DNA from 3 places in the Pseudarthrobacter sp. L1SW genome. Region 3 is predicted to be linked to each of the others. Evidence: riboswitches for the same ligand, from Rfam matches in the RefSeq annotation. Region 3 holds a riboswitch; each other region holds the start of a gene.

Region 1 (7,180 bases), 1.1 Mb from region 3:
CCGGGCAGTGAAGCACCCCGCCGTGTTGGGCAGGACCCTGATGCCGTGGTCCAGGAGCAGCTGGAAGAGGGAGCCAGCCTCCTGGGGTGAATAGCGCCGCATGGCCACCGTGGTGAGGGAGGTGCCGGAGGCCAGGAGCGCGGCGCCAAGGCCGTCGAGGCTGGGCGCGCCGCCGGTGCCCATGATGAGCCGGGACGCCAGCGCGACGCCGTCGATCACCAGGGGGTCAAGAAGGTACGCCGGGGTGCCAGTAGGGGTGGTGCGGGTTTCCGTCATGCTGGTCAGCCTCCCTGTACTGCCGTGACAAGTTCGACGTCGTCACCCTCGGTGAGTGCCGTGGCGAACCACTGGCTCCGGGGCACCACCTGGGCGTTGCGCGCCACGGCGACGCCCAGTTTCCGGCCGTCGGTGGCATGGCCGTCCGCTGCCAGTGCGCGGCCGGTGACCTCGCTGACGAGCGTGGTGATGGACGCGCCGTCAGCCACTGTGTGTCCTGCTCCGTTCAGGGTGATGTTCATGCTGTCTCCTTGCGGTTGGATGGGGTGGCCGCTTCGGCAGGCCGGAGGGCGCCGCCGGAAAAGCGGCCAGGATTGAAGGGGGCCCAGCGGGGGTCCTCCCTGCCGTCCAGCAGGTCCCGGCAGATCACGGCCGCTGCCGGGGTCAGGAGGACACCGTGGCGGAAGAATCCGGTGGCGACGATGAGCCCTTCCACGTGGCCTGGCCCTGCAGGGCCGTCCGCTGCACCACTGGAGTACCGGGCCGCCGCACCGGGCACGGGGACCCGCCCGAGCAGCGGGGCGTTGTCAGGAGTGCCCGGCCGGGCCCGGGCCGTACACTCCAGCAACTCAAGTTCGGCAACCGCAGGCACCAGGACCTGGGCATCGCGGAGCAGTTGGTAGACGCCGCCAGCAGACACTGCGCTGGTCCCGCTGTCCTGCCCCAGGGCGTCCTCACGCTGCGTAGCCCCGATCACCACCGTGCCGTCCTGCCGAGGGACGATGTATACAGGAATCCCGCGGACCAGTCCGCGGATGGTGGCCGTCAGCAAGGGCTGGAGGTGGGCGGGGACGGCGAGCCGGAGGATGTCCCCGTGGACCGGCCGCAGCGGCAGGTGCAGGTTTTCCGGCAGCCCGGTGAGGGCCGCGGCGTGCAGTCCGTTGGCCACCACGGTCTCCCTGGCCACCACCGTTCCCCCGCTCTCCAGCATGACCCCGGCAACGGCTCCGTCCTCCCAGAGAAGGCCGGCTGCGCGGTCCGGCACGGCGAAGCCATCCGTGGCTCCGGCCACGAAGCTTCCGCCGCTCCCGGCTCCGCGGGCGTGCCGGGCCAGGACACGGCGGAGGCAGGCCACCAGCAGCCTTGGATCCACCTGGTGGTCCCCAGGCGTATCCAGCGCCGAGGCAATGCCCGGGTTCAACAATGGCTCCCGGCGCCGGGCTTCACGGATGGTGAGGGGCTCAACCGTCAGCCCGTTGGCCTGCTGCACCCCGCGCAGATCCAGCAGGGCCTGCCTGTCGGCGGCGTCGGCACCTACGGCGAGGGTCGGCGTCGTAAGATACCCGGGATCCGACCCGGCAGCCGCCGTGAGGTCCGCCGCAAATCCCGGCCAGCGCCCGGAGGCTTCAAGCATGAGTTCCAGGAGGTCCTCCTCCTGGTAGTGCAGCTCGCTCACCGGGGCAAGCATCCCTGCAGCCGCCCAGCTGGCACCGGAGCCGGGGGCGTCATCGATGACCACCACTGAACGTCCGGACCGCCTTGCCTCCCAGGCGATGCCGTGGCCGATGACTCCCCCACCGATGACCGCAACGTCGGCCTTCACTGCGGAGCCGGGCCCACGCCGGTACGGCGCTTCGGGCGCATTGGCCATGGTTGTCTCCTTCCCTACGCCGGTACTAGCCGGATCAGGTCAAGCGGTCGGCTCTAACGCCCTCTCAGCCCGGCGCTTTGTGACAGCTGCCGCGGCTCCCGCAGTACGAGGCCAGTGTAGAGGAACTAGGCTGGCACCCATGAATGTGTCCCACCCCCCTGCCGCTGCATCCCCGATCCCAGGCACCGACGCCTTTGTCAACGCCGAAGGCAGTTCCGGGGTGCAGTCCGCGCGCCTCTACCTCTGCACGGACGCGCGCCGGGAACAGGGCGATTTCGGGCAGTTCGTCGATGCCGCCTTCCAGGGCGGGGTGGACATCATCCAGCTGCGGGACAAGTCCATCGAAGCGGCCGAGGAGCTTGAGCTCCTGGCCGTCCTCAAGGAATCGGCGGTGCGGCACGGCCGGCTATGGGCGGTGAATGACAGGGCGGACATCGCAGTGCTGTCCGGAGCCCCGGTGTTCCACATCGGCCAAAAGGACCTGCCCCTCAAGGCGGCGCGGACACTGTTGAACGGCAATGCGGCCATCGGCCTGTCCAGCCACAGCCCGGAGCAGGTGGACGCCGCCCTGGCGGCCGCCGCCGGCCCCTCGGCACTGGACTACTTCTGCGTGGGGCCGCTCTGGGCAACGCCCACCAAGCCCGGCCGGGCCGCCGTCGGGCTGGACCTGGTGAGGTACGCCGCCGCAGCTGTTGCGGGGGCGGAAGGGCAGGAGGACAAGCCCGACGGCGGGGTGCCCTGGTTCGCGATCGGCGGCATCGACCACTCCAACGTCGGAGAGGTGGTGGAAGCGGGTGCACGCCGGATCGTGGTGGTCCGGGCCATCACGGAGGCTGACGATCCGGCTGCGGCCGCCGCTTCCCTCCTGGCCGCGCTGGACGCCGCCCGCCCCTAACCCGGCTCCGGAACTGCCCTGCCTCACCGGGCCCCTTCCGTGCATTATTGGCGAAATTCGGGCTACGCTGATTTTCGTGTCACATCATCGGTTGGCCCCCAATGTCCACGAGCACACCAACGCCCTCGAAGCGGCGCTGGGTGCACTCCGGAGTGAGCTTGAGCTGCCGGGCGCCTACCCTGATGATGCCGTGAAGGACGCCGAGGCGGCGGTGGCCGCATTGCGGCTGCCCTCCCATGACCTGACGTCCGTTGAATTCATCACCATCGATCCGGCGTCGTCCACCGACCTCGACCAGGCGCTGTTCATCGAGCGGGACGGCAGCGGCTACCACGTTCTCTACGCCATAGCCGACGTGCCGGCATTTGTTGCCCCGGGGGGTCCGCTGGATGTTGAGACTCGGCGCCGGGGGCAGACTTTTTACACACCGGACGGCCGCATCCCGCTGCATCCGGAAATCATCAGCGAGGGGGCGGGAAGCCTCCTGCCGGGCCAGGTCTGTTCCGCGTTTGTGTGGGACTTCCGCCTTGACGGCAACGCGGAGGTCACTGCCGTGGCGGTGCAGCGCGCCCGAATGCGCAGCCGCGCCAAGCTCAGCTACAAGGGCGCCCAGGCGGAACTCGACGCCGGCAGCCCCTCCCCTGTCTTGCTCCTCCTTAAGGAGGTTGGGCTCAAGCGGGTGGAGCTGGAGCGCGCCCGGGAGGGTGCCAGCCTGAACATGCCGGACCAGGAGATCGTCCAGCTTCCCGACGGCGGCTACCGGATTGCCGCCGCCCCGCAGCTGCCGGTGGAGGACTGGAACGCCCAGATATCGCTCATGACCGGTATGGCCGCCGCCCAGATGATGCTGGCCGGGAAAGTGGGTATCCTGCGCACCATGCCGGCCCCGGACGAGCGTTCCCTGAATCATTTCCGGCTGCAGACAGAGGCGCTCGGCAAGCCCTGGGATGGCGAAGTCAGCTACGGCGAATACCTCCGCAGCCTCGATCCCACCCATCCAGGCCAGCTCGCGATCCTCCACTCCGCAGGGATGCTCTTCCGCGGTGCGGCCTATACGGCCTTTGACGGGACCGTCCCGGATGACGCCGTGCAGTCCGCAATCGGCGCTGCGTATGCCCACACCACCGCCCCGCTCCGCCGCCTGGTGGACCGGTTCGTGCTGGTCACGTGCGAGGCCCTGAGCAACGGCGGTGAGGTGCCCGCATGGGTGCGGGATGCCCTGCCGTCGCTTCCCGAAATCATGGCCGGTTCGGACCAGCTGGCATCCCGGATGGAGCGAATGGCGCTGGACACGGTGGAGGCGGCGCTGCTGATCAACCACATCGGACAGGAGTTCGACGCGATCGTGATTTCCGCGTCGAAGCCCCAGAAGGAGAACGGGAACGGCGCTGCGGGCGGCGACGGCAACGGCAGGGCCAGGAATGGCACTGCCAAGAACGGCAACGGAAAGAACGGCAACGGGGGCTCCGGGATCATCCAGATCGCCGAACCCGCAGTGACGGCGCGCTGCGCCGGTGAACTGGAGGCCGGCACCAAGGTCCGGGTCCGCCTCATTTCCTCAGACATTGCCACGCGGGAAGTGCATTTCGAACTGGTGCCGAGGGTGCCCTGAGCCGGGATCGTTTTGTGGCACCACCAACCGACGGGCGGACGAGAGCCGGATTTCCGCGCCCTTGCGGCTAGACTGAAGAAGTAGAAATGGATGCCCGGTCGTTGATTTCCTTGATTTGAAACCAACAAGCCCGCCCCTACGCGATCTTGAGAACCACCCGCTGGTCACCAGTGCCAGCATTTAGATAGCCCGCGATCGGCTTCCACTGGAATTGCTTGTGCGCCTGAGCGTGCTCCGGAACAGCCTTATGGCAGGCCCGTTGAGCAGGCAGCGCACATTGCCCAAATGAATAAGGAAACTCCCCAGTGAGTGAATTGCACACCCACCAGCTTCTGACCGACGATTCCGGCACCGAAACCCTTGAGCCGGAAGAAACCATCATCTCGGACGAGAAGCCGCACGAGATCGCGGAAAAATCGTTCGCGGACTACAACGTGCGCGCCGACATCGTGGAATCCCTGGCCGACGCCGGGATCACCCATCCCTTCCCCATCCAGGCCATGACCCTTCCGGTGGCGCTGTCCGGCCATGACATCATCGGCCAGGCCAAGACCGGCACCGGCAAGACCCTCGGTTTCGGCATCCCTGCACTGCAGCGGGTCGTGGGCCAGGACGACCCCGGCTACGAGAAACTTGCCGTCCCGGGCGCACCGCAGGCCCTGGTCATCGTCCCCACCCGCGAACTCGCGGTGCAGGTGGCCAATGACCTCCAGACTGCATCCCGCAAGCGCAACGCCCGGATTGCCACCATCTACGGCGGCCGCGCCTACGAGCCCCAGGTGGAGGCCCTGAAGAACGGCGTGGAGGTTGTGGTGGGAACCCCCGGGCGCCTCATCGACCTCTACAAGCAGAAGCACCTTAGCCTCAAGAACGTGAAGATCGTCATCCTGGACGAGGCTGACGAGATGCTTGACCTCGGCTTCCTGCCCGACGTCGAAACCCTGATCGCGGCTACCCCGGCAGTTCGCCAGACCCTGCTGTTCTCCGCCACCATGCCCGGCCCTGTCATTGCCATGGCCCGCCGCTACATGACGCAGCCCACCCACATCCGTGCTGCGGATCCGGATGATGAAGGGCTCACCAAGCGCGACATCCGCCAGCTCATCTACCGTGCGCACAGCATGGACAAGATCGAGGTTGTTGCCCGGATCCTGCAGTCCAAGGGCCGGGGCCGGACCATCATCTTCACCAAGACCAAGCGCACCGCCGCCAAGGTGGCCGAGGAACTGGTGGACCGCGGCTTTGCTGCCGCTGCCATCCACGGCGACCTGGGACAGGGCGCCCGCGAGCAGGCGCTGCGTGCGTTCCGCAACAACAAGGTGGACGTCCTGGTGGCAACGGACGTGGCCGCCCGCGGCATCGACGTCGAGGACGTCACCCACGTCATCAACTACCAGTGCGTCGAGGATGAAAAGATCTACCTGCACCGCGTAGGACGTACCGGCCGCGCCGGCAACAAGGGCACCGCCGTCACCTTCGTGGACTGGGACGACATGCCGCGCTGGGCACTGATCAACAAAGCCCTGGGCCTGAGCGTGCCGGAACCTGTTGAAACCTACTCTTCTTCCCCGCACCTCTATGAGGACCTCGACATTCCCGAAGGTACCAAGGGCCGGCTTCCGCGCGACAAGCGCACGCTGGCCGGCGTTGACGCCGAGGTGCTGGAGGATCTGGGCGAAACCGGAAAGAAGAACACCCGCGGCGGCCGCGACGCCGGCAGCTCCCGAGACCGCTCCCGCGACCGTGACGGCCGCGAGCGTGACAGCCGGGAACGCGGCGGCAGGCGCGAAGGCGGCCGCAGCGGTGACTCTGCCGCCCGCTCAGGTGAGCGCCGCCGTCGTACGTCCGAGCCCGCTGCAGCCTCCGCTCCTGCCGGTGATGCCAACACCTCTGCAAGCGACGCAGAGCAGCCCTCCCGTACCCGCCGCCCCCGCACCCGCACCCGCCGCCGCAACGGCGAGGTAGTGGGCAGCGACAACGCGGGGCAGCCCGGCAGCGCTGAGGCCTAAACCCCTTTATGACTGACACTGTCTGGGCGCCGGACGGCAGCAGCCTGGTGGTCCACGCGGACAACGCGGATTTCCTCCCCTCGCTGCCGGACGGCGCCTTCACACTGATCTACGTGGATCCACCGTTCAACACGGGCCGGGCCCAAAGCCGCCAGCAGACCACCATGGTGGCCAACGCGGACGGCGCCGGTGACCGCGTCGGCTTCAAGGGACGCTCCTACGACACCATCAAGGGGGCCCTCCACCGCTACGACGACGCGTTCAGCGATTACTGGTCCTTCCTGGAACCCCGGCTCGTCGAAGCGTGGCGCCTGCTGGCGGAGGACGGCACCCTGTACCTGCACCTGGACTACCGGGAAGTGCACTACGCGAAGGTGATGCTGGACGCGATCTTCGGCCGGGAGTGCTTCCTCAACGAGATCATTTGGGCCTACGACTACGGCGCCCGTGCGAAGAACCGCTGGCCCACCAAGCACGACAACATCCTGGTGTACGTGAAGAACCCGGCCAAGTACCACTTCGACAGCGCCGAGGTGGACCGTGAGCCGTATATGGCACCGGGCCTTGTGACGCCAGCCAAGCGCGAACTGGGGAAGCTACCCACAGACGTCTGGTGGCACACCATCGTCTCGCCCACCGGCAAGGAGAAAACCGGTTACCCGACGCAGAAGCCTGAAGGCCTGGTCCGCCGGGTGGTCGCGGCCTCAAGCCGGCCCGGCGACTGGTGCCTGGACTTCTTCGCCGGCTCCGGAACGCTCGGGGCGGTGGCGGCCAAGATGGACCGGAAGTTCGTGTGC
Region 2 (7,180 bases), 1.5 Mb from region 3:
TCGGCCTCGATGACCGCAAGGTCCGAAAGGGGGTCCCGGTCTGCCTCGAGCGTGCCGCAGTCCAGGACGTGCACCAGGGCGGCGCAGCGCTCCACGTGGCGGAGGAAGTGGTGTCCCAGGCCCTTGCCTTCACTGGCACCCTCGATGAGGCCCGGGACGTCGGCGATGGTGAAGCGGACATCCCCGGCCTGGACTACGCCAAGGTTGGGGACCAGGGTGGTGAACGGGTAGTCGGCGATCTTGGGCCGCGCCGCGGACATCGCGGCGATCAGGCTGGACTTGCCGGCGGACGGGAAACCCACCAGGGCAATGTCCGCGATGGACTTCAGTTCCAGCACAATGTCGCTGGATTCGCCCTCGATGCCGAGCAACGCGAACCCCGGAGCGCGGCGTTTCTGGGAGGAGAGCGCGGCGTTGCCGAGGCCGCCGATGCCCCCGGCCGCCGCAACGTACTCGGTACCTTCGCCCACGAGGTCCGCGAGGACCGTGCCGTCCTTGGACTTGACCACGGTGCCGTCCGGGACGGGAAGGATCAGTGTTTCGCCGTTCTTGCCGCCGCGCCAGTCGCCCATGCCGGGCCCGCCGTTGGTGGCGTGCCGGTGGGGCGCGTGGTGGTAGTCAAGGAGCGTGGTGGTCTGGTGGTCCACGCGGAGGATGACGTCGCCGCCGTTGCCGCCGTTGCCGCCGTCGGGACCACCCAACGGCTTGAACTTCTCGCGGTGGACGGAGACGCACCCGTGGCCGCCGGTACCGCCGGATACGTGCAGTACTACCCGGTCTACAAAGCTGGCCACGTGGATCTCCTCAGTGCTGTTTCCTGGACGCCCAAGGGCGCCAAGACGATTGTAATGCGGTTAAAAGAACAGTGGAGCGGACCATATGGCCCGCTCCACCGCTTCAGAACTTGTTGTTACTCTGCAGCTGCAGCAGCAACGATGTTGACGACGCGACGACCGCGGCGGGTGCCGAATTCAACGGCGCCCGGGGTCAGGGCGAACAGGGTGTCGTCGCCGCCGCGGCCAACGCCGGCGCCCGGGTGGAAGTGGGTGCCGCGCTGGCGGACGATGATCTCGCCTGCGGAAACTACCTGGCCGCCGAAGCGCTTGACGCCGAGGTACTGTGCGTTGGAGTCACGACCGTTGCGAGTGGAGCTCGCGCCCTTTTTATGTGCCATCTGAAATGCCTGCCTCTAAATTCTGGGGAATCTGCTGAAAAACCTGAACAGTAACGGAAGGTTACTTGATACCAGTGATCTTGACCTTGGTCAGTTCCTGGCGGTGACCCTGGCGCTTCTTGTAACCGGTCTTGTTCTTGAACTTCTGGATGACAATCTTAGGACCACGGAGGTCCTGGAGGATTTCAGCCGTAACGGTTACCTTGGCCAGGTCAGCAGCGGCCGAGGTGACCTTGTCACCGTCAACCAGGAGCAGTGCGGGCAGCTGAATGGTGCTGCCAGCTCCACCGGCGACGCGGTTCAGGGTAACGAAGTCTCCAACGGAAACCTTCTCTTGGCGGCCGCCTGCGCGGACAATCGCGTACACCACTTGGGAACTCACTTCTCTCGACGTTTATTACAAATTTGCGTGCGGAACCTGGCTCAATTCTTGGCTGGGCTCTCGCTGTGCCTCAACGCCGTGGGGTCATAACCCAAGTGTTGGCGTAAGCACCGAAGATCTAGAATACGCTAATTTTGCCTTCGGCCGCAAATGAGGCTGGTTCCGGCGGGTTGTCTGTGATAGGTACCACAGGACATTCCCTACTGCCGGACCGCGCCCCACCATAGTACCGGCGCGGCAGCTGTCCGGCCGTCACGAATGAAGGCGCGGCGCGTCGAAAAATTCAACTTCCAGGCGGCAGGAGTGCCTGAACGCCGTGGCCATGGCGGCCTTTTCATGGTCGGCAGCCGCGCGCCCTGCCCGGTCCACGATGGCAACGGCCGTCCGAGTTGCCTCGGCAAAGCCTTCATCGGCGTAGGTGCGGAGCCAGTCGGCGTAGGGGTGGCCGGCTGGTTCGCCGGCCGCCATGAACCTGGCGTGCAGCGTTTTGCCGGCCTCGGCATACAGCCAGAAGCAGGGCAGGACCGCTGCCGCCAGCACGGCATAGCTGCCCGACGCCGATGCCGCCAGCAGGTGGTCCACGTAGGACTTTGTCACGGGCCCCGGTTCGGACTGGACCTCGCGGGATGCCAGCCAGGAGCGGTGCAGTTCGGATTCGACTTCCAGGCACTGCTGGGCGGAGCGTGCCCAGAAGAGCTGTTCCGCTTCGGTCGGGGCGAGGGCGCTGGCGCGCGCAAGCACCCGTGAATAGCCGTTGAGGTAGATGGCGTCCTGGGCCAGATAGTAGGCGAACTGGTCCTCGGCCAGGCCACCGGAGGCAAGGTCCTCGATGAACGCCAGGGCATAGATGGCTTCCAGGTGCTTCTCCGCTTCAGTCCGCAGTTGCCCGGCGAAGCTTCCCTCGGCCGGCGCCTGCAGGTGGTGGAAATGGTGGACGGGCCCGTTGCCTGATCCCACGGCCAGCCGGCCCGATGTTTCCAGCGCACCCGCCAGCCAGGGCTTGACCTCTCGGAGGGCGGCCTCCCAGTCCCCCAGCCGCGGCTTGACGGTGGCCATGGCCGAGGAGAGCGAACAGCCGGTGCCGTGGCTGTTCCGCGTTGCCACCCGCTTCCCCTGAACCACCACCACTTCCTGGCTCAGCCTGCCGCTGGTATCGACCAGGGCATCGGGGCACTGGTCCCCCGCCAGGTGGCCGCCCTTTACCAGCACGGTTGCCCCTGTGGCTGCGGAGAGCCGGCGGCCCTGTTCCACCGCACCTTCCCAGCTCTCCTGCACAGGCCCGCCAACCAGCATGGCAAGCTCTGCCAGGTTGGGGGTGATGAGGTGGGCCAGGGGCAACAGGTCGCGGAGGGCCGCCTCTGCAGACTCCTGGAGGAGCCGGTCGCCGCTGGTGGCCACCATGACCGGGTCAAGGACCACGACGCCGGGACGCACCTTTTCGAGCCATGCCCGGACAGCGTGGACCACGGCGGCGTCGCCCAGCATGCCGATCTTCACGGCATCGATGCTGATGTCATCGCTGATTGCGTCGAGTTGCTGGGTGAGGAAGGCCACCGGCGGAACGTGGACGGCACGCACTCCGCAGGTGTTCTGCGCGGTAAGTGCCGTAATGACGGCCATCCCGTAGCCTCCGTGTGCAGCGATGCTCTTCAGGTCTGCCTGGATGCCGGCGCCGCCGGAAGGGTCAGAGCCGGCGATGGACAGGACCCGGGGTACCTCCCGGCCCGGACCCGGCTGGGCGGCAGGACGGGTTTCGGGAGCTTCCTGCAGGATGGCAGTGGGCATTGCAAGGGTGGTGGACAAGAGACATCCCTTCGCCGGTGCTAACCGGACAGGTTCAACGGGTGTGGATCTCAGCCGGCCCTCTGCGCGGCACCCCGTGTCGATTCACCAGCCTAGCTTTTTTGCCGTGCGGAGGGTGAAGGTGACGCGGCGGCGTTTACAGGCTTAAATACCGGATGCCCGGCCGTCCACGGGTGGTGGGCGGCCGGGCATCCGGGCGTTTCGTGTGCAGTGGCTTAGAGCTCCGAAGCGGGAACCCCAACACCCAGGATGATGGGCTCCTCCGCGGGCTTGCCGTTGCCTTGCCCGGTGGCACCTGCCTGGTCGGCTTCCGGCGCTTTTGCAGAATGTGAGTGCCCTGCCGCCGCAGCGGGGACATTCTCGCGGTGCTGGACGGAGGTCTCGTTGGCCGCACCCTGGGCACGGCTGGCGCTGCGGTTGCGGCGTGCCCGGCGCGGGCGGGACTGTTCCAGGGTGTGGTCGGAATAGTCCTTCTCCGGCACGGCAGGGGCAGCCTGGGGCTGCTCAGGCCCGGCCTGTGGAACAACCGCCTGCGGAGCCTCGGCCTGCGCAGCCCGGACCTGCTCCGGTTCCCGCTGCTCCAGTTCCTGCTCCCGCCGTCCGGGCTGCTCAGCCTTTTCTTCGGCAGCAGGCTCACCAAGGTGGGCGAAGGCTTCGGCGAGCCGGTCAAGCGTCAGGGCCGGCTTCGGCTGCTGCTCCTCCGCGTGCTCCACGAAGGGCAGGGCAACTTTCTCCCCGCCAAAGGTGAGGACGGCAGCGGGCCTGGAGGCGTCGCCGTCGTGCTTCTCCGGCTCTGCCGGCGCCGCGGGCTGGGCCTGCGGAGCCTGCCTTGCCGCGGCTACCTCGTCGTCGTGCAGGTGGGCGGCGTGTGCTGCCGCAGCGATGTTGGCCAGGGCAAGCCTGGTGGCTTCCGCCTTGGCGTGCCGCTCGGCGTCCGTGGGGTCGGGGTGGACGGTGTGCACGTGGACGGCTGCCGCGGGAGCAGCGTCCACCTGCTGGCCGCCGCGGCCGCGGCGCCGTTTCCGGTCAGGACGGACGCCGGGCTGGGTGCTGTCCCCACGCTGGGCCTCGGTGCGGTGGCTTTCGTTCCGGACGTCCGGGCGGGAGTCCGAGCGCTGCACATGGTGCTCCGCGGCCACAATATTGGCCCGGCGGTGCTCCACGGGGTCATCGTGGGTCACTACGCCGCGGCCGGCGCAGGCCTCGCACTGCTCGCCAAAGACTTCAAGGAGCCCGGTGCCCATCCGCTTGCGGGTCATCTGCACCAGGCCAAGGGACGTGACTTCGGCAACCTGGTGCTTGGTGCGGTCGCGGCCCAGGCACTCCACCATACGGCGGAGCACGAGGTCGCGGTTGGACTCGAGGACCATGTCGATGAAGTCGATGACGATGATGCCGCCGATGTCCCGCAGGCGGAGCTGGCGGACCACTTCCTCCGCGGCTTCCAGGTTGTTCTTGGTCACGGTCTCTTCGAGGTTGCCGCCGCTGCCGGTGAACTTGCCGGTGTTGACGTCCACCACGGTCATGGCCTCGGTGCGGTCAATCACCAGCGAGCCGCCGGAGGGCAGGAAGACCTTCCGTTCCAGTGCCTTGTGGATCTGTTCGTCGATCCGCCATGCGCTGAAGATGTCCTGGTCCTTGGTCCACTTCTCGAGGCGCCCCACCAGATCCGGGGCAACATACGTGACGTAGGCCTCGATGGTGTCCCAGGCTTCCTCGCCGGAGACGATCAGCTTGGAGAAGTCCTCGTTGAAGACGTCGCGGACCACCTTAATGGTGAGGTCCGGTTCGCCGTAGAGCAGCTCCGGGGCGAGGATCTTGGTGGACTTCGACTGGCTTTCGATGCCCTCCCACTGGGCCCGCAGCCGGTTGATGTCGTGGGTGAGCTCTTCCTCGGAGGCGCCTTCCGCGGCGGTCCGGACAATAACGCCGGCCTGCTCCGGGAGGCGGTCCTTGAGGATCCGCTTGAGGCGGTTGCGTTCGACGTCGGGCAGCTTGCGGGAGATGCCGGTCATGGAACCGCCGGGAACGAAGACCAGGTAGCGGCCCGGCAGTGAGATCTGGCTGGTCAGGCGCGCGCCCTTGTGGCCCACGGGGTCCTTGGTGACCTGGACCAGGACGGTATCGCCGGACTTGAGCGCGTTTTCAATGCGGCGCTGCTTGCCCTCAAGGTTCACGGCTTCCCAGTTGACTTCACCTGCGTACAGGACGGCGTTGCGGCCCCGTCCGATGTCCACGAACGCGGCTTCCATGGACGGCAGTACGTTCTGGACCTTGCCCAGGTAGACGTTGCCGATCAGGGAATCCTGCTGGGTCTTGGACACGAAGTGCTCGGCCAGGACGCCGTCTTCCAAAACGGCGATCTGGATTCTGTCATCGCGCTGGCGCACGATCATTTGCCGGTCCACGGACTCGCGGCGGGCCAGGAACTCGGCTTCGGTGATGACAGTGCGGCGGCGGCCGGTGTCGCGTGATTCGCGGCGGCGCTGCTTCTTGGCTTCCAGGCGGGTGGAGCCCTTGACGGACGTGACGCGGTTGTTCACTGCCGGTTCGCTCACGGCGCGGGGTGCGCGGACGCGGGTCACCGTGTTGGGGGGATCGTCGTCTCCCCCGCCCGTCAGTTCCAGGTCCTGGTCGCCACGGCGGCGGCGGCGACGACGGCGGGACGTCACGCCCTCGTCGGCCTGTCCTGCGGATTCCTCGTCAGCGTCGTCGGCAGCATCGTTTTCGGCTTCAGGGCTTTCGGCGTCTTCGCCGTCCCGCTCACCGGTCCTGCTGCGGCCGCGGCGGCCGCGGCCACGGCGCCTCCGGCGGTTGCCGGCGTCGTCTGAATCGTCCTCGGTGTCCTCTTCTTCAACTTCTTCCGTGGCGGCAGGCGCGGGCCGCACAACGGCGCTGAGATCAGGGGCCTGGAACAGGACCGAGGTGGCGGAACCGGGTTCCATAAAGAGGGAGCCGAAGGGGCTGGCCGGGGCGGGAGCAGCGGCAGGCCCGGCTTCGGACGCGGCAGGCCCGGCTTCCGACTTCACAGCAGCACGAACCTGGCCCTGCGCGGGAGCGGCAGCATCCACCTCGCCCTGGGCAGGAGTGCCGGGGTCCTGCGCGGTTGCGGGTGCCGGAGCGGCAGGCTCCGGTGCGTCCGTCGCGGGTACGGTTGCCGGTTCAGCAACGGCTGGTGCGGCATCTCCGTCAGCAGGTGCGGCTTCAGCGGGGGCGGCCTCTGGCGCCGTCCCGGACTCTTCCGCCGCGGCCTCCACCGCCGGGGCGGAGGTCTTGCGGGTGGCAACCCGCCGGCGTCGAACAGGTTTTGCATCCTCCTCAGCGGCCGCTGAAGGCGCGCCGGCTGACGCAGCCTGCGCGCCGGCGTCGTCACTGGCAACGGCCGGGGCGGCTGCTTCCTCGGCGAAGGCCGGAAGCGGCTCGGCAGCCTCGACCTTCTTCCTGGAACGGCTCCGGCGGACGGGTGCCTTCGCCTCGGCGGCGTCAGTACCCGCAGGCACGTCCTGCGTGGCGGAACCGGCACTGGCGTCTGCCGGCACGGAGCCAGCGGCGGTGATGCCTGCTTCGGCGGTCAGGGCGTCCCCGGCTTTGGGAGCGGCCTTTCGCCTGGTCCTTGTGGCCTTCTTCGGCTCGCCCTCGGCACCCGTGCCCGCTGCTTCATCATTAACGGCTAAAACTTGTTCATTATCCATATGTGGCAACACTCCTGCCCCTGACGTACCGCCACATCCGGCACCCATTGGGGCACATATTGTCAAAACCCGCAGGCGTTGACAGAAGTCAAGTGGATACCCCCAGGTTCGCACCGGCAGTGGGGTGCG
Region 3 (7,180 bases):
GCTTGGTGCCGACAAAGCCTGCGCCGAGGCTCACGCCGGTGCCGAGCAGCTTGATGAAAAGGTTCATTCCTAGTACTCCTTGCGGGCGGAAAACGGGCTGTCCCTAGCCTAACCGGCGATAGCGGCCGGCCGGTGCAGGCTTTGCTCAGGTTGCCGGAGGTTCCGTCCGGAACTTGATCATCTTGTGGGTGCCGTCGCAGTACGGCTTGATGGCCGATGCCCCGCAGCGGCACAGCGCCACGGTTTTCCGTTCACGGGGCAGCGCTTCTCCGGAGGGCGTGACGATCTCGAAGTCGCCTCGCACAATCAGCGGGCCGTCGGGGCACACCACAATGGAGCTCTCGGCCGGTTCCTGGTTCATTTTTGCTCCTGCTTCAGGTTGCTGGTGGAAGACTGGGCGCCCTGGGGGCACGTTCCCGCGACTTTGCCGCTGTGCCGCCTCCGCAGCTCATTCTCCGAATGGGCTGCGGTCTTGAGCCGGGTCCCCGCATACGGAACGCCCCCGGCCAGCCTGTAACCGAGCGCGATCCAGATGCAGATGGCCCGTTCCAGGGCCCAGGGCGGAGTGCACAGCACCGCGCGGAAGGGGAAGACGGCAGCGCCGTTGTGCCGCCGCCGCCCCGTCTCCGCGGCGATAACGGCTGCGGAGGCCAGCCCCAGGAAGACTGCCCGACGGTGCCGCGAAGGCAGGCAGGCTGCGGAAAGGATTGCCGGGAGCAGCGCCAACTCGGCGGCGAGCCGCCGTGGCTGGGCAAAATCGTCATATGCCTGGCGGATGCGCTGCTTCAGGAAATGCCGCGCCGTGGGCGGCCTGCGCGCGACGAACAGGTCCGGCATAACCATCGCGCGGCCGCCCGCGGCGGTGATTGTCCGGATCAGCTCGAGGTTCTCGAACAGGACCGGCGCGTATCCGTCCGTCGCCAGCAGGGCTCCCCGGCGCAGCGCCAGCGTTCCGGGAAAATCAGCAGACCAGGCGCGGTTGATGAGGGTCCTCGCCGTATCCCACTGGGCGTGCCAGGGGAGGGGCTCGAAGTAGTTCTGAGGACGCACCACGTCCGCAGCGCCGAGGTGATGGACGACGGCGGCGAGTGACTCGCGCGTGTAGCGGACGTCGTCGTCGGCAATTACCAGGAGGTCCGCCGACGAGGCCCGAACCCCAGTCATGACCCCGGCTACCTTGCCGTTGCCGGCGGCGCCTCCGTTGCCGGCGGCGCAGGCGTCAGGCGGGAGATGCCGGACGGCGGGTGGAAACATCCTCCGGTGGTGTTCGAACAGTTCAGGGGCAGACCCGTCCACCACCGTGACAGGGATCCAGTCCGTGAGGCGGCGAAGGTAGGCGGCCAGGTCCGGCAAGCCGGCGTCGTCCGTCCAGCGCAACGGCAGGATGTACTCCGCCGGCACGCCGATGGCAGGGGCGCTCATGCTGCCGCCGGCACTGCCGCCCTCAGGGACGTGGTGCCGTTTTCCCAGGACTGCAGGATATGGGCGGACAACCTGCCGTCCACGGCCATGACCGCCGTGGCGCCGAAGAGTACGTCCCCCAGAAGCCCCGGTTCGGCTTCGACCAGGCCCCCGGCCAGGTCGCGGCCGGCGATTTGCTCGTGGACGGCGTCGGCTTCCACGTGCTCGTCGAAGTAATGGGTGACAGCGGCGTCGAAACCGTGCCTGCGGAAGCCGTTCCCGTAGAAGCGGTTGGGCTGGGAAGACGTCATTTCGTAGATGGCCAAGTGCCCGGTGATGGCACCCCGCAGCCGGCGGTTCAGCCCGAACAGGGACATCAGGTTCACTGCCGCGAGGGAGAGGGCCGGGACGAAATCGACGTAGGCGCCGTAGTCGTCGGCCATTCCCAGCCCCCGCATTGTGCGGGCGAAAAGCGCGCTGTGCATGCGTTCGGGGCGTCCGCCGCCGTACTCGTCAGCCTGGATTTCCACCAGCGCTGCCTTGGGGCGCCCGGAAAGGCGCGGGATGGCAAAGGTATGGGGATCCGCTTCCTTCAACTGGTAGATGGACTTGTGGATCAGGAATTCCTTGAGCTGGTCCAGGCTGGCTTTCTTTGCCACATATCTTGAGAGGCTGGGTCCTGTGTCCCGGGCTGCGAGGTCGAAGAGGACATCCGCCACCGCATCGCTGGTGGGATGCGGTGCGGTGGGGAGCTCCAGTTCACCGGCGGCTTCCCGGGCGGCCTCCCTAAGCGCGGCCTCGAAGGGCTTTTCCAGCAATTGGCGGATCTGGATCAGGCCCGGCGCCCATTCCCATTCATCGCTGACGCCTTCGAGCCCGGAGTAGTAGAGCTCGTAGAGGCAAAAGAGTGTCAGCTGGAGGTCGTCATCGCCAATGATGTCCGGGGTGGCGGCCAGCTGGCGGGTGACCTCACGGTGCAGCGCCGCGACGGGGGCATCGGCGGTAAGGGTGGCGCCGGCGCCAAGGGTGGGGCCATTCCCAGGGGTGGTGCGGGCGCCAAGCGTGGTGCCGGCTTCCCGCGCGAGAAGGCCAAGCAAGGCGGCACTGGCAGGACCACGCGCTTCAGGGATTTTCATTGTGCTCCTTCAGGTCTGGCGTTGATGCCGGTCCCGTACGTCGTCGCCGAGGGCCGGGCTGGCAGATGGCATTCACTGGCCGCGTGGGCCGTTCGGGGAGGAGTTGGCGGCACTGCTGGTGCTGTTGGCGTTGCTGCTGCCGCTGCGTGGATCGTTGCCGTCGCTGCCGGCAGCACCCGCCGCGACGGCGGGGCCTCGGGCCGCCAACGCGATGGCCAGCCCAATCATGGCCAGGCCGAGGGCCAAATGCAGCCAGTTGTCCGCGTTGTTTGCGGGGAGGAAGTTGGCCGGCGTGGTGTCATCCGACAGGAAGCCGTACAACCACAGGAACAGGTAGGCAACGCCGCCGTAGATGAGGAAGTTCCTGGCTTGCGGATGCGTCCGCGCCATCAGGACCCCTGCAATCCCGAACAGCAGGTGGACCGCATTCAGGAGTGCGGAGACCTGGAAAATGCCCAGCAGCAGCGCCCCCGAGCCGGGTCCGGCGAAGCCGAGCGAGCCGTAGTTGGAGGTGATGCCCGGGATGAAGCCCAGGATGCCGAACAGGACGAAAACCGAGCCCGTTCCGAGAGCGGCTTTTTGCAGGCGTGTCCGGGGGCCCGTCAGGCGGGTGCTGGCTGCCATATCCTGTCCTCCTCAAAACCCGGGAGACAACATAGTAAGCATGATTACTAATAAATGCTAAGCAGCCTTTGTATTTGTGAGGGTCAGTCCGCTCCCGCGGAGTGGAGGATTTCGCGCAGGGCTTCGACCACCAGGTTGTGGTCCTGCACCTGGGGAAGACCCGAAACCGTAACGGTGGCCACGGCCCCGACGCCGGTGACGTACAGCGGGAAGGAGCCGCCGTGCGCCGCGTACCGGCTCTCGTCGAACCATCCCTGGTCCTCGATCCGGCCACCGCGAAGCCGTCCGCGGAGCCCCACCAGCAAGGAAGGGATCTCGTACCGGGCGGCTGTGCGCTGCTTGGCCCGGATCCAGTGCTCGTTGTCCGGCGTCGCACCGGGCAGGGCCACATGGAACAGCACCTGCTCACCCTTGGTGATGTCAATCGCGATGGGCAGCCCGCGCTCCTTGCCCAGCTCCACGAGGAGCAGCCCCAGGTTCAGGGAATCGTCAAGGGAGAATCCGGGAAACTGCAGTTCGCGGACCTCGCCTTCAATCCGGGCGATCAATTCCTCCAGCGAGCCCTCCGGCTGTGCAGCATCGGAATCGGGATCATATCCGGTCACATCCGGCGGATTGGCAGTCATGGCCCACAATCTACCTCTCCTGCGGTATAAACTGGACAACGCCCAACAGGGCAATTGCAGCAAGTCATTTCAACCAAAAGCAACATTCAAACGACAGGGGAGCGCCGCCGTCGGGCATCACTGGCCATGCCAGGATCCGCAGGTGGGCGCTGAGAGTGCGGACAGCCGCAGACCCTCGAACCTGATCCGGTTAGTACCGGCGTAAGGGAGTCGAGCTTCTCGAAGTGCGCGCAGCGGCAGCAGTGCCGGCAGGCGTGTCCACTTTCCCCTCCTGTTTCCCAGGAGGATTACATGGCAACAACAGCAGTCAAGAAGACCACCAGCAAGTCCTGGCGCGTCGTGGACATCGTGGTGGCGGCCCTGATCGCCATCGCCGGCGGCGTCATTTTCTGGGCCTGGTCCCAGGGCGCGGCCGCAGTATCAGGGCCCATGAACGCCGTCTACCCGCCCCTGACGGGGCTGATTGCCGGCGGCTGGATGATTCCGGCAGTTCTGGGCATGCTCATCATCCGCAAGCCGGGCGCTGCTCTGTTCTGTGAGACGGTTGCGGCCACCGGCGAGCTGCTCATGGGGTCCCAGTACGGTGCTTCGGTGCTGTTCTCCGGCTTCGTGCAGGGGCTGGGCGCGGAAATCATTTTCGCGATCTTCGTCTACCGGAAGTTCAACCTGCCTGTGGCACTGCTGGCCGGTGCCGCCGCAGGCCTCTTTTGCGGCCTGAACGACTCCTTCGCTCCGTGGGGCTGGAACATCGCCTACTCCGGCGGGGATAAGCTGGCGTACATCGTCTTCACCGCCATCTCCGGAGCCATCATCGCCGGCGCCCTGTCCTGGATCGCCACCCGCGGCCTGGCCAGGACCGGGGTCCTGAGCTCCTTCGCGTCGCGGAAGGCAGCTACGGAGCCCGTCTTCTCCTGATGTCCGCACCTTCCCGCCAGGGCGCCTCCACTGCAGTGCGTCCCGCCGCCGTCACAGCCAGGGGCTGGGGCTGGCGGCATGCCGGGCGCGCCAAGCCGGCAGTCCATGCCCTGGACCTGGACATCCGCCCCGGGGAGCGCGTGCTGCTCCTGGGGCCTTCCGGGGCCGGCAAGTCCACCCTCCTGCATGCTTTGGCGGGGGTGCTGGGGGATGTGAACGACGACGGCGGCGCGGCAGGAGATTCCGACGAGTCGGGTTCGCTGCTGGTTGACGGGGCCGCCCCCCGCGAGCAGCGGGGGCGGGCCGGCCTGATGCAGCAGGACCCCGAAACACAGGTGGTCCTGTCCCGTGTGGGCGACGACGCCGCCTTCGGCGCCGAGAACCTCGCCGTGCCCCGCGACGCCATCTGGACCCGCGTGCACGAGGCGCTGGACGACGTCGGACTTTCACACCTTCCGCTGGACCACCCCACGTCGGTGCTCTCCGGCGGGCAGAAACAGCGGCTGGCGCTGGCGGGCATCCTTGCCATGCGTCCCGGCCTGATCCTGCTGGACGAGCCCACCGCCAACCTGGACCCTGCCGGCGTGCTGGAGGTCCGCGACGCCGTGGCGCGGTGCCTGGACAAAACCGGCGCCACGCTGGTGGTGGTGGAACACCGCGTGTCCGTGTGGAAGGACCTGGTGGACCGGATCGTGGTGCTGCAGCCAGGCACCGATTCGAATGACGCCGTGCTGCTGGATGGCCCGCCGGACCAGGTGCTCAGGGAAGCCCGGAGCATGCTGATTGCTGCCGGGGTGTGGGTGCCCGGCTATGTTCCGGAGACCCGGCTGCGTGCGGCTGATCCAGCCCCCGGGACGGGCGCCCTCCTGCTCGCTGCCGAGGAGTTGGCGGTGTCCCGTGAACGGGTGCGCCGCAGCGGCTTCCGGAAGGTACCCCCGGTGCCGGTGCAGGCAGGCATCACCTCGCAGGTCCGGGCCGGGCAGGCCTTGGCGGTCACAGGGCCGAACGGGGCCGGGAAGTCCACGTTTGCCCTGACCATTGCCGGACTCCTGGAGTCCGTGGCCGGAAGGGTGTCGGCCACGGTGGACCTGAGCCGCGGTGCCGGAATTGATCCCTGGAAGTGGAAGGCCGAGCAGCTCATCGAGCGGATCGGCACCGTGTTCCAGGAACCCGAGCACCAGTTCGTCACCGGGAAGGTGCTGGACGAGCTGCTGTTCGGTCCCCGGCACTTGGGCCACGGGGAGGAGCGGGTGGATGAACTGCTGGAGCGGCTGCGGCTCACCCACCTTGTGGATGCCAACCCCTACACGCTTTCGGGCGGGGAGAAGCGGCGGTTGTCCGTAGCAACGGTCCTGGCGGCGCATCCCCAGGTGCTGGTACTGGACGAGCCGACCTTCGGCCAGGACGCCAACACGTGGGCGGAGCTGGCATCGTTCCTGTCCGAACTGCTGGATGCCGGCACCGCCGTGGTCTCCGTGACGCACGATGCCGAATTCACGGCCGCCCTGGGTGGAACGGAACTGCGGATGGCCGCACCGGAACCGGTGGCACCATGAGGCGGGAGGCGCCATGAGGCAGGAGCTGAACCTGCGCGGCAACAACGCGCTGCTGGCCCGGGCCAATCCCCTCAGCAAGTTCACCGCCGTCTTCCTCATTACTGCCGTGCTTGCGCTCTCCATCGACTGGGTGTCCGCATCGGTGGCGCTGGCCTTTGAGTTCCTGCTGTTTCCGCTGGCCGGCCTGACGCCCGCGCTGCTGTGGCAGCGCGGCTGGCCGCTGATCCTCGCGGCCGCCGTGGGGGGCTGGAGCACCTCCATCCTGGCGCCGGACAGCGGAAGGACGCTGATCGACGTCGGCATCTGGACCATGAGCGAAGGCTCGCTGGAATTGGGTGTGGGCTTTATGCTGCGCGGCCTGGCGATCGCCCTGCCGGCCGTGCTGCTGATGAGCTGCACCGACCCTACAGACCTCGCGGATGCGCTGGCGCAGAAGGCCCGACTCCCGCACCGGTTCGTGCTGGGAACCCTCGCCGCCATGCGGCTGGTGGGCCTGATGGCCGAAGAGTGGCAGACCATCGGGATGGCCCGCCGTGCCCGCGGGGTGGGTTCCCGCGGCAATGCCCTGCAGCGGGTGAAGGCGACGCTGGGGCAGAGCTTTGGGCTGCTGGTCCAGGCGATCCGCCGGGCCTCGAGGCTCGCGGTGACCATGGAAGCCCGCGGTTTCGGCGGCGGCCGCCGGACATGGGCCCGCGAATCAACCTACAGTTCCTTGGATGCATGGGTACTTGCCGGCGGCGTGGTGGTGGCGGGAACAGCGGTTTTTGCCGCCGTATCCCTGGGCACCTGGAACATGGTGTGGCTGGGGAGCTGAGAGCCGGCCTGGCCTGCGGGCCTCCGTGCCTACGGGCAGGAATGGTTGTAGTCGAATCCCCTCGATACGAACTGGGTCAGGGCCACCGTACCGCCGCCGGTGAGGGGC

Evidence for each region. A riboswitch is a leader RNA that binds a small molecule or an ion and turns the genes downstream of it on or off. The one in region 3 is predicted to bind thiamine pyrophosphate.
Region 1: another riboswitch for thiamine pyrophosphate. It lies ahead of KTR40_RS12500 (FAD-dependent oxidoreductase); the one in region 3 lies ahead of KTR40_RS17625 (ECF transporter S component).
Region 2: another riboswitch for thiamine pyrophosphate. It lies ahead of thiD (bifunctional hydroxymethylpyrimidine kinase/phosphomethylpyrimidine kinase); the one in region 3 lies ahead of KTR40_RS17625 (ECF transporter S component).

Annotation. Positions count from the first base shown of each region.
Region 1 covers NZ_CP078079.1:2,721,952-2,729,131, forward strand. Annotated here, with positions in the region: gene KTR40_RS12490 (thiazole synthase) at 1-276, opposite strand, end outside; gene thiS (sulfur carrier protein ThiS) at 282-518, opposite strand; gene KTR40_RS12500 (FAD-dependent oxidoreductase) at 515-1,867, opposite strand; TPP riboswitch at 1,862-1,979, opposite strand; gene thiE (thiamine phosphate synthase) at 2,007-2,762, shown strand; gene KTR40_RS12510 (RNB domain-containing ribonuclease) at 2,839-4,374, shown strand; gene KTR40_RS12515 (DEAD/DEAH box helicase) at 4,680-6,383, shown strand; gene KTR40_RS12520 (site-specific DNA-methyltransferase) at 6,392-7,180, shown strand, end outside.
Region 2 covers NZ_CP078079.1:2,318,043-2,325,222, forward strand. Annotated here, with positions in the region: gene obgE (GTPase ObgE) at 1-794, opposite strand, end outside; gene rpmA (50S ribosomal protein L27) at 911-1,174, opposite strand; gene rplU (50S ribosomal protein L21) at 1,236-1,544, opposite strand; gene thiD (bifunctional hydroxymethylpyrimidine kinase/phosphomethylpyrimidine kinase) at 1,809-3,341, opposite strand; TPP riboswitch at 3,349-3,446, opposite strand; gene KTR40_RS10690 (Rne/Rng family ribonuclease) at 3,575-7,051, opposite strand.
Region 3 covers NZ_CP078079.1:3,792,875-3,800,054, reverse strand. Annotated here, with positions in the region: gene KTR40_RS17655 (DUF4235 domain-containing protein) at 1-67, opposite strand, end outside; gene KTR40_RS17650 (CDGSH iron-sulfur domain-containing protein) at 146-361, opposite strand; gene KTR40_RS17645 (glycosyltransferase family 2 protein) at 358-1,422, opposite strand; gene KTR40_RS17640 (iron-containing redox enzyme family protein) at 1,419-2,537, opposite strand; gene KTR40_RS17635 (DUF4383 domain-containing protein) at 2,610-3,161, opposite strand; gene KTR40_RS17630 (heme-degrading domain-containing protein) at 3,245-3,787, opposite strand; TPP riboswitch at 3,873-4,013, shown strand; gene KTR40_RS17625 (ECF transporter S component) at 4,079-4,702, shown strand; gene KTR40_RS17620 (ABC transporter ATP-binding protein) at 4,702-6,258, shown strand; gene KTR40_RS17615 (energy-coupling factor transporter transmembrane protein EcfT) at 6,272-7,072, shown strand; gene KTR40_RS17610 (hypothetical protein) at 7,102-7,180, opposite strand, start outside.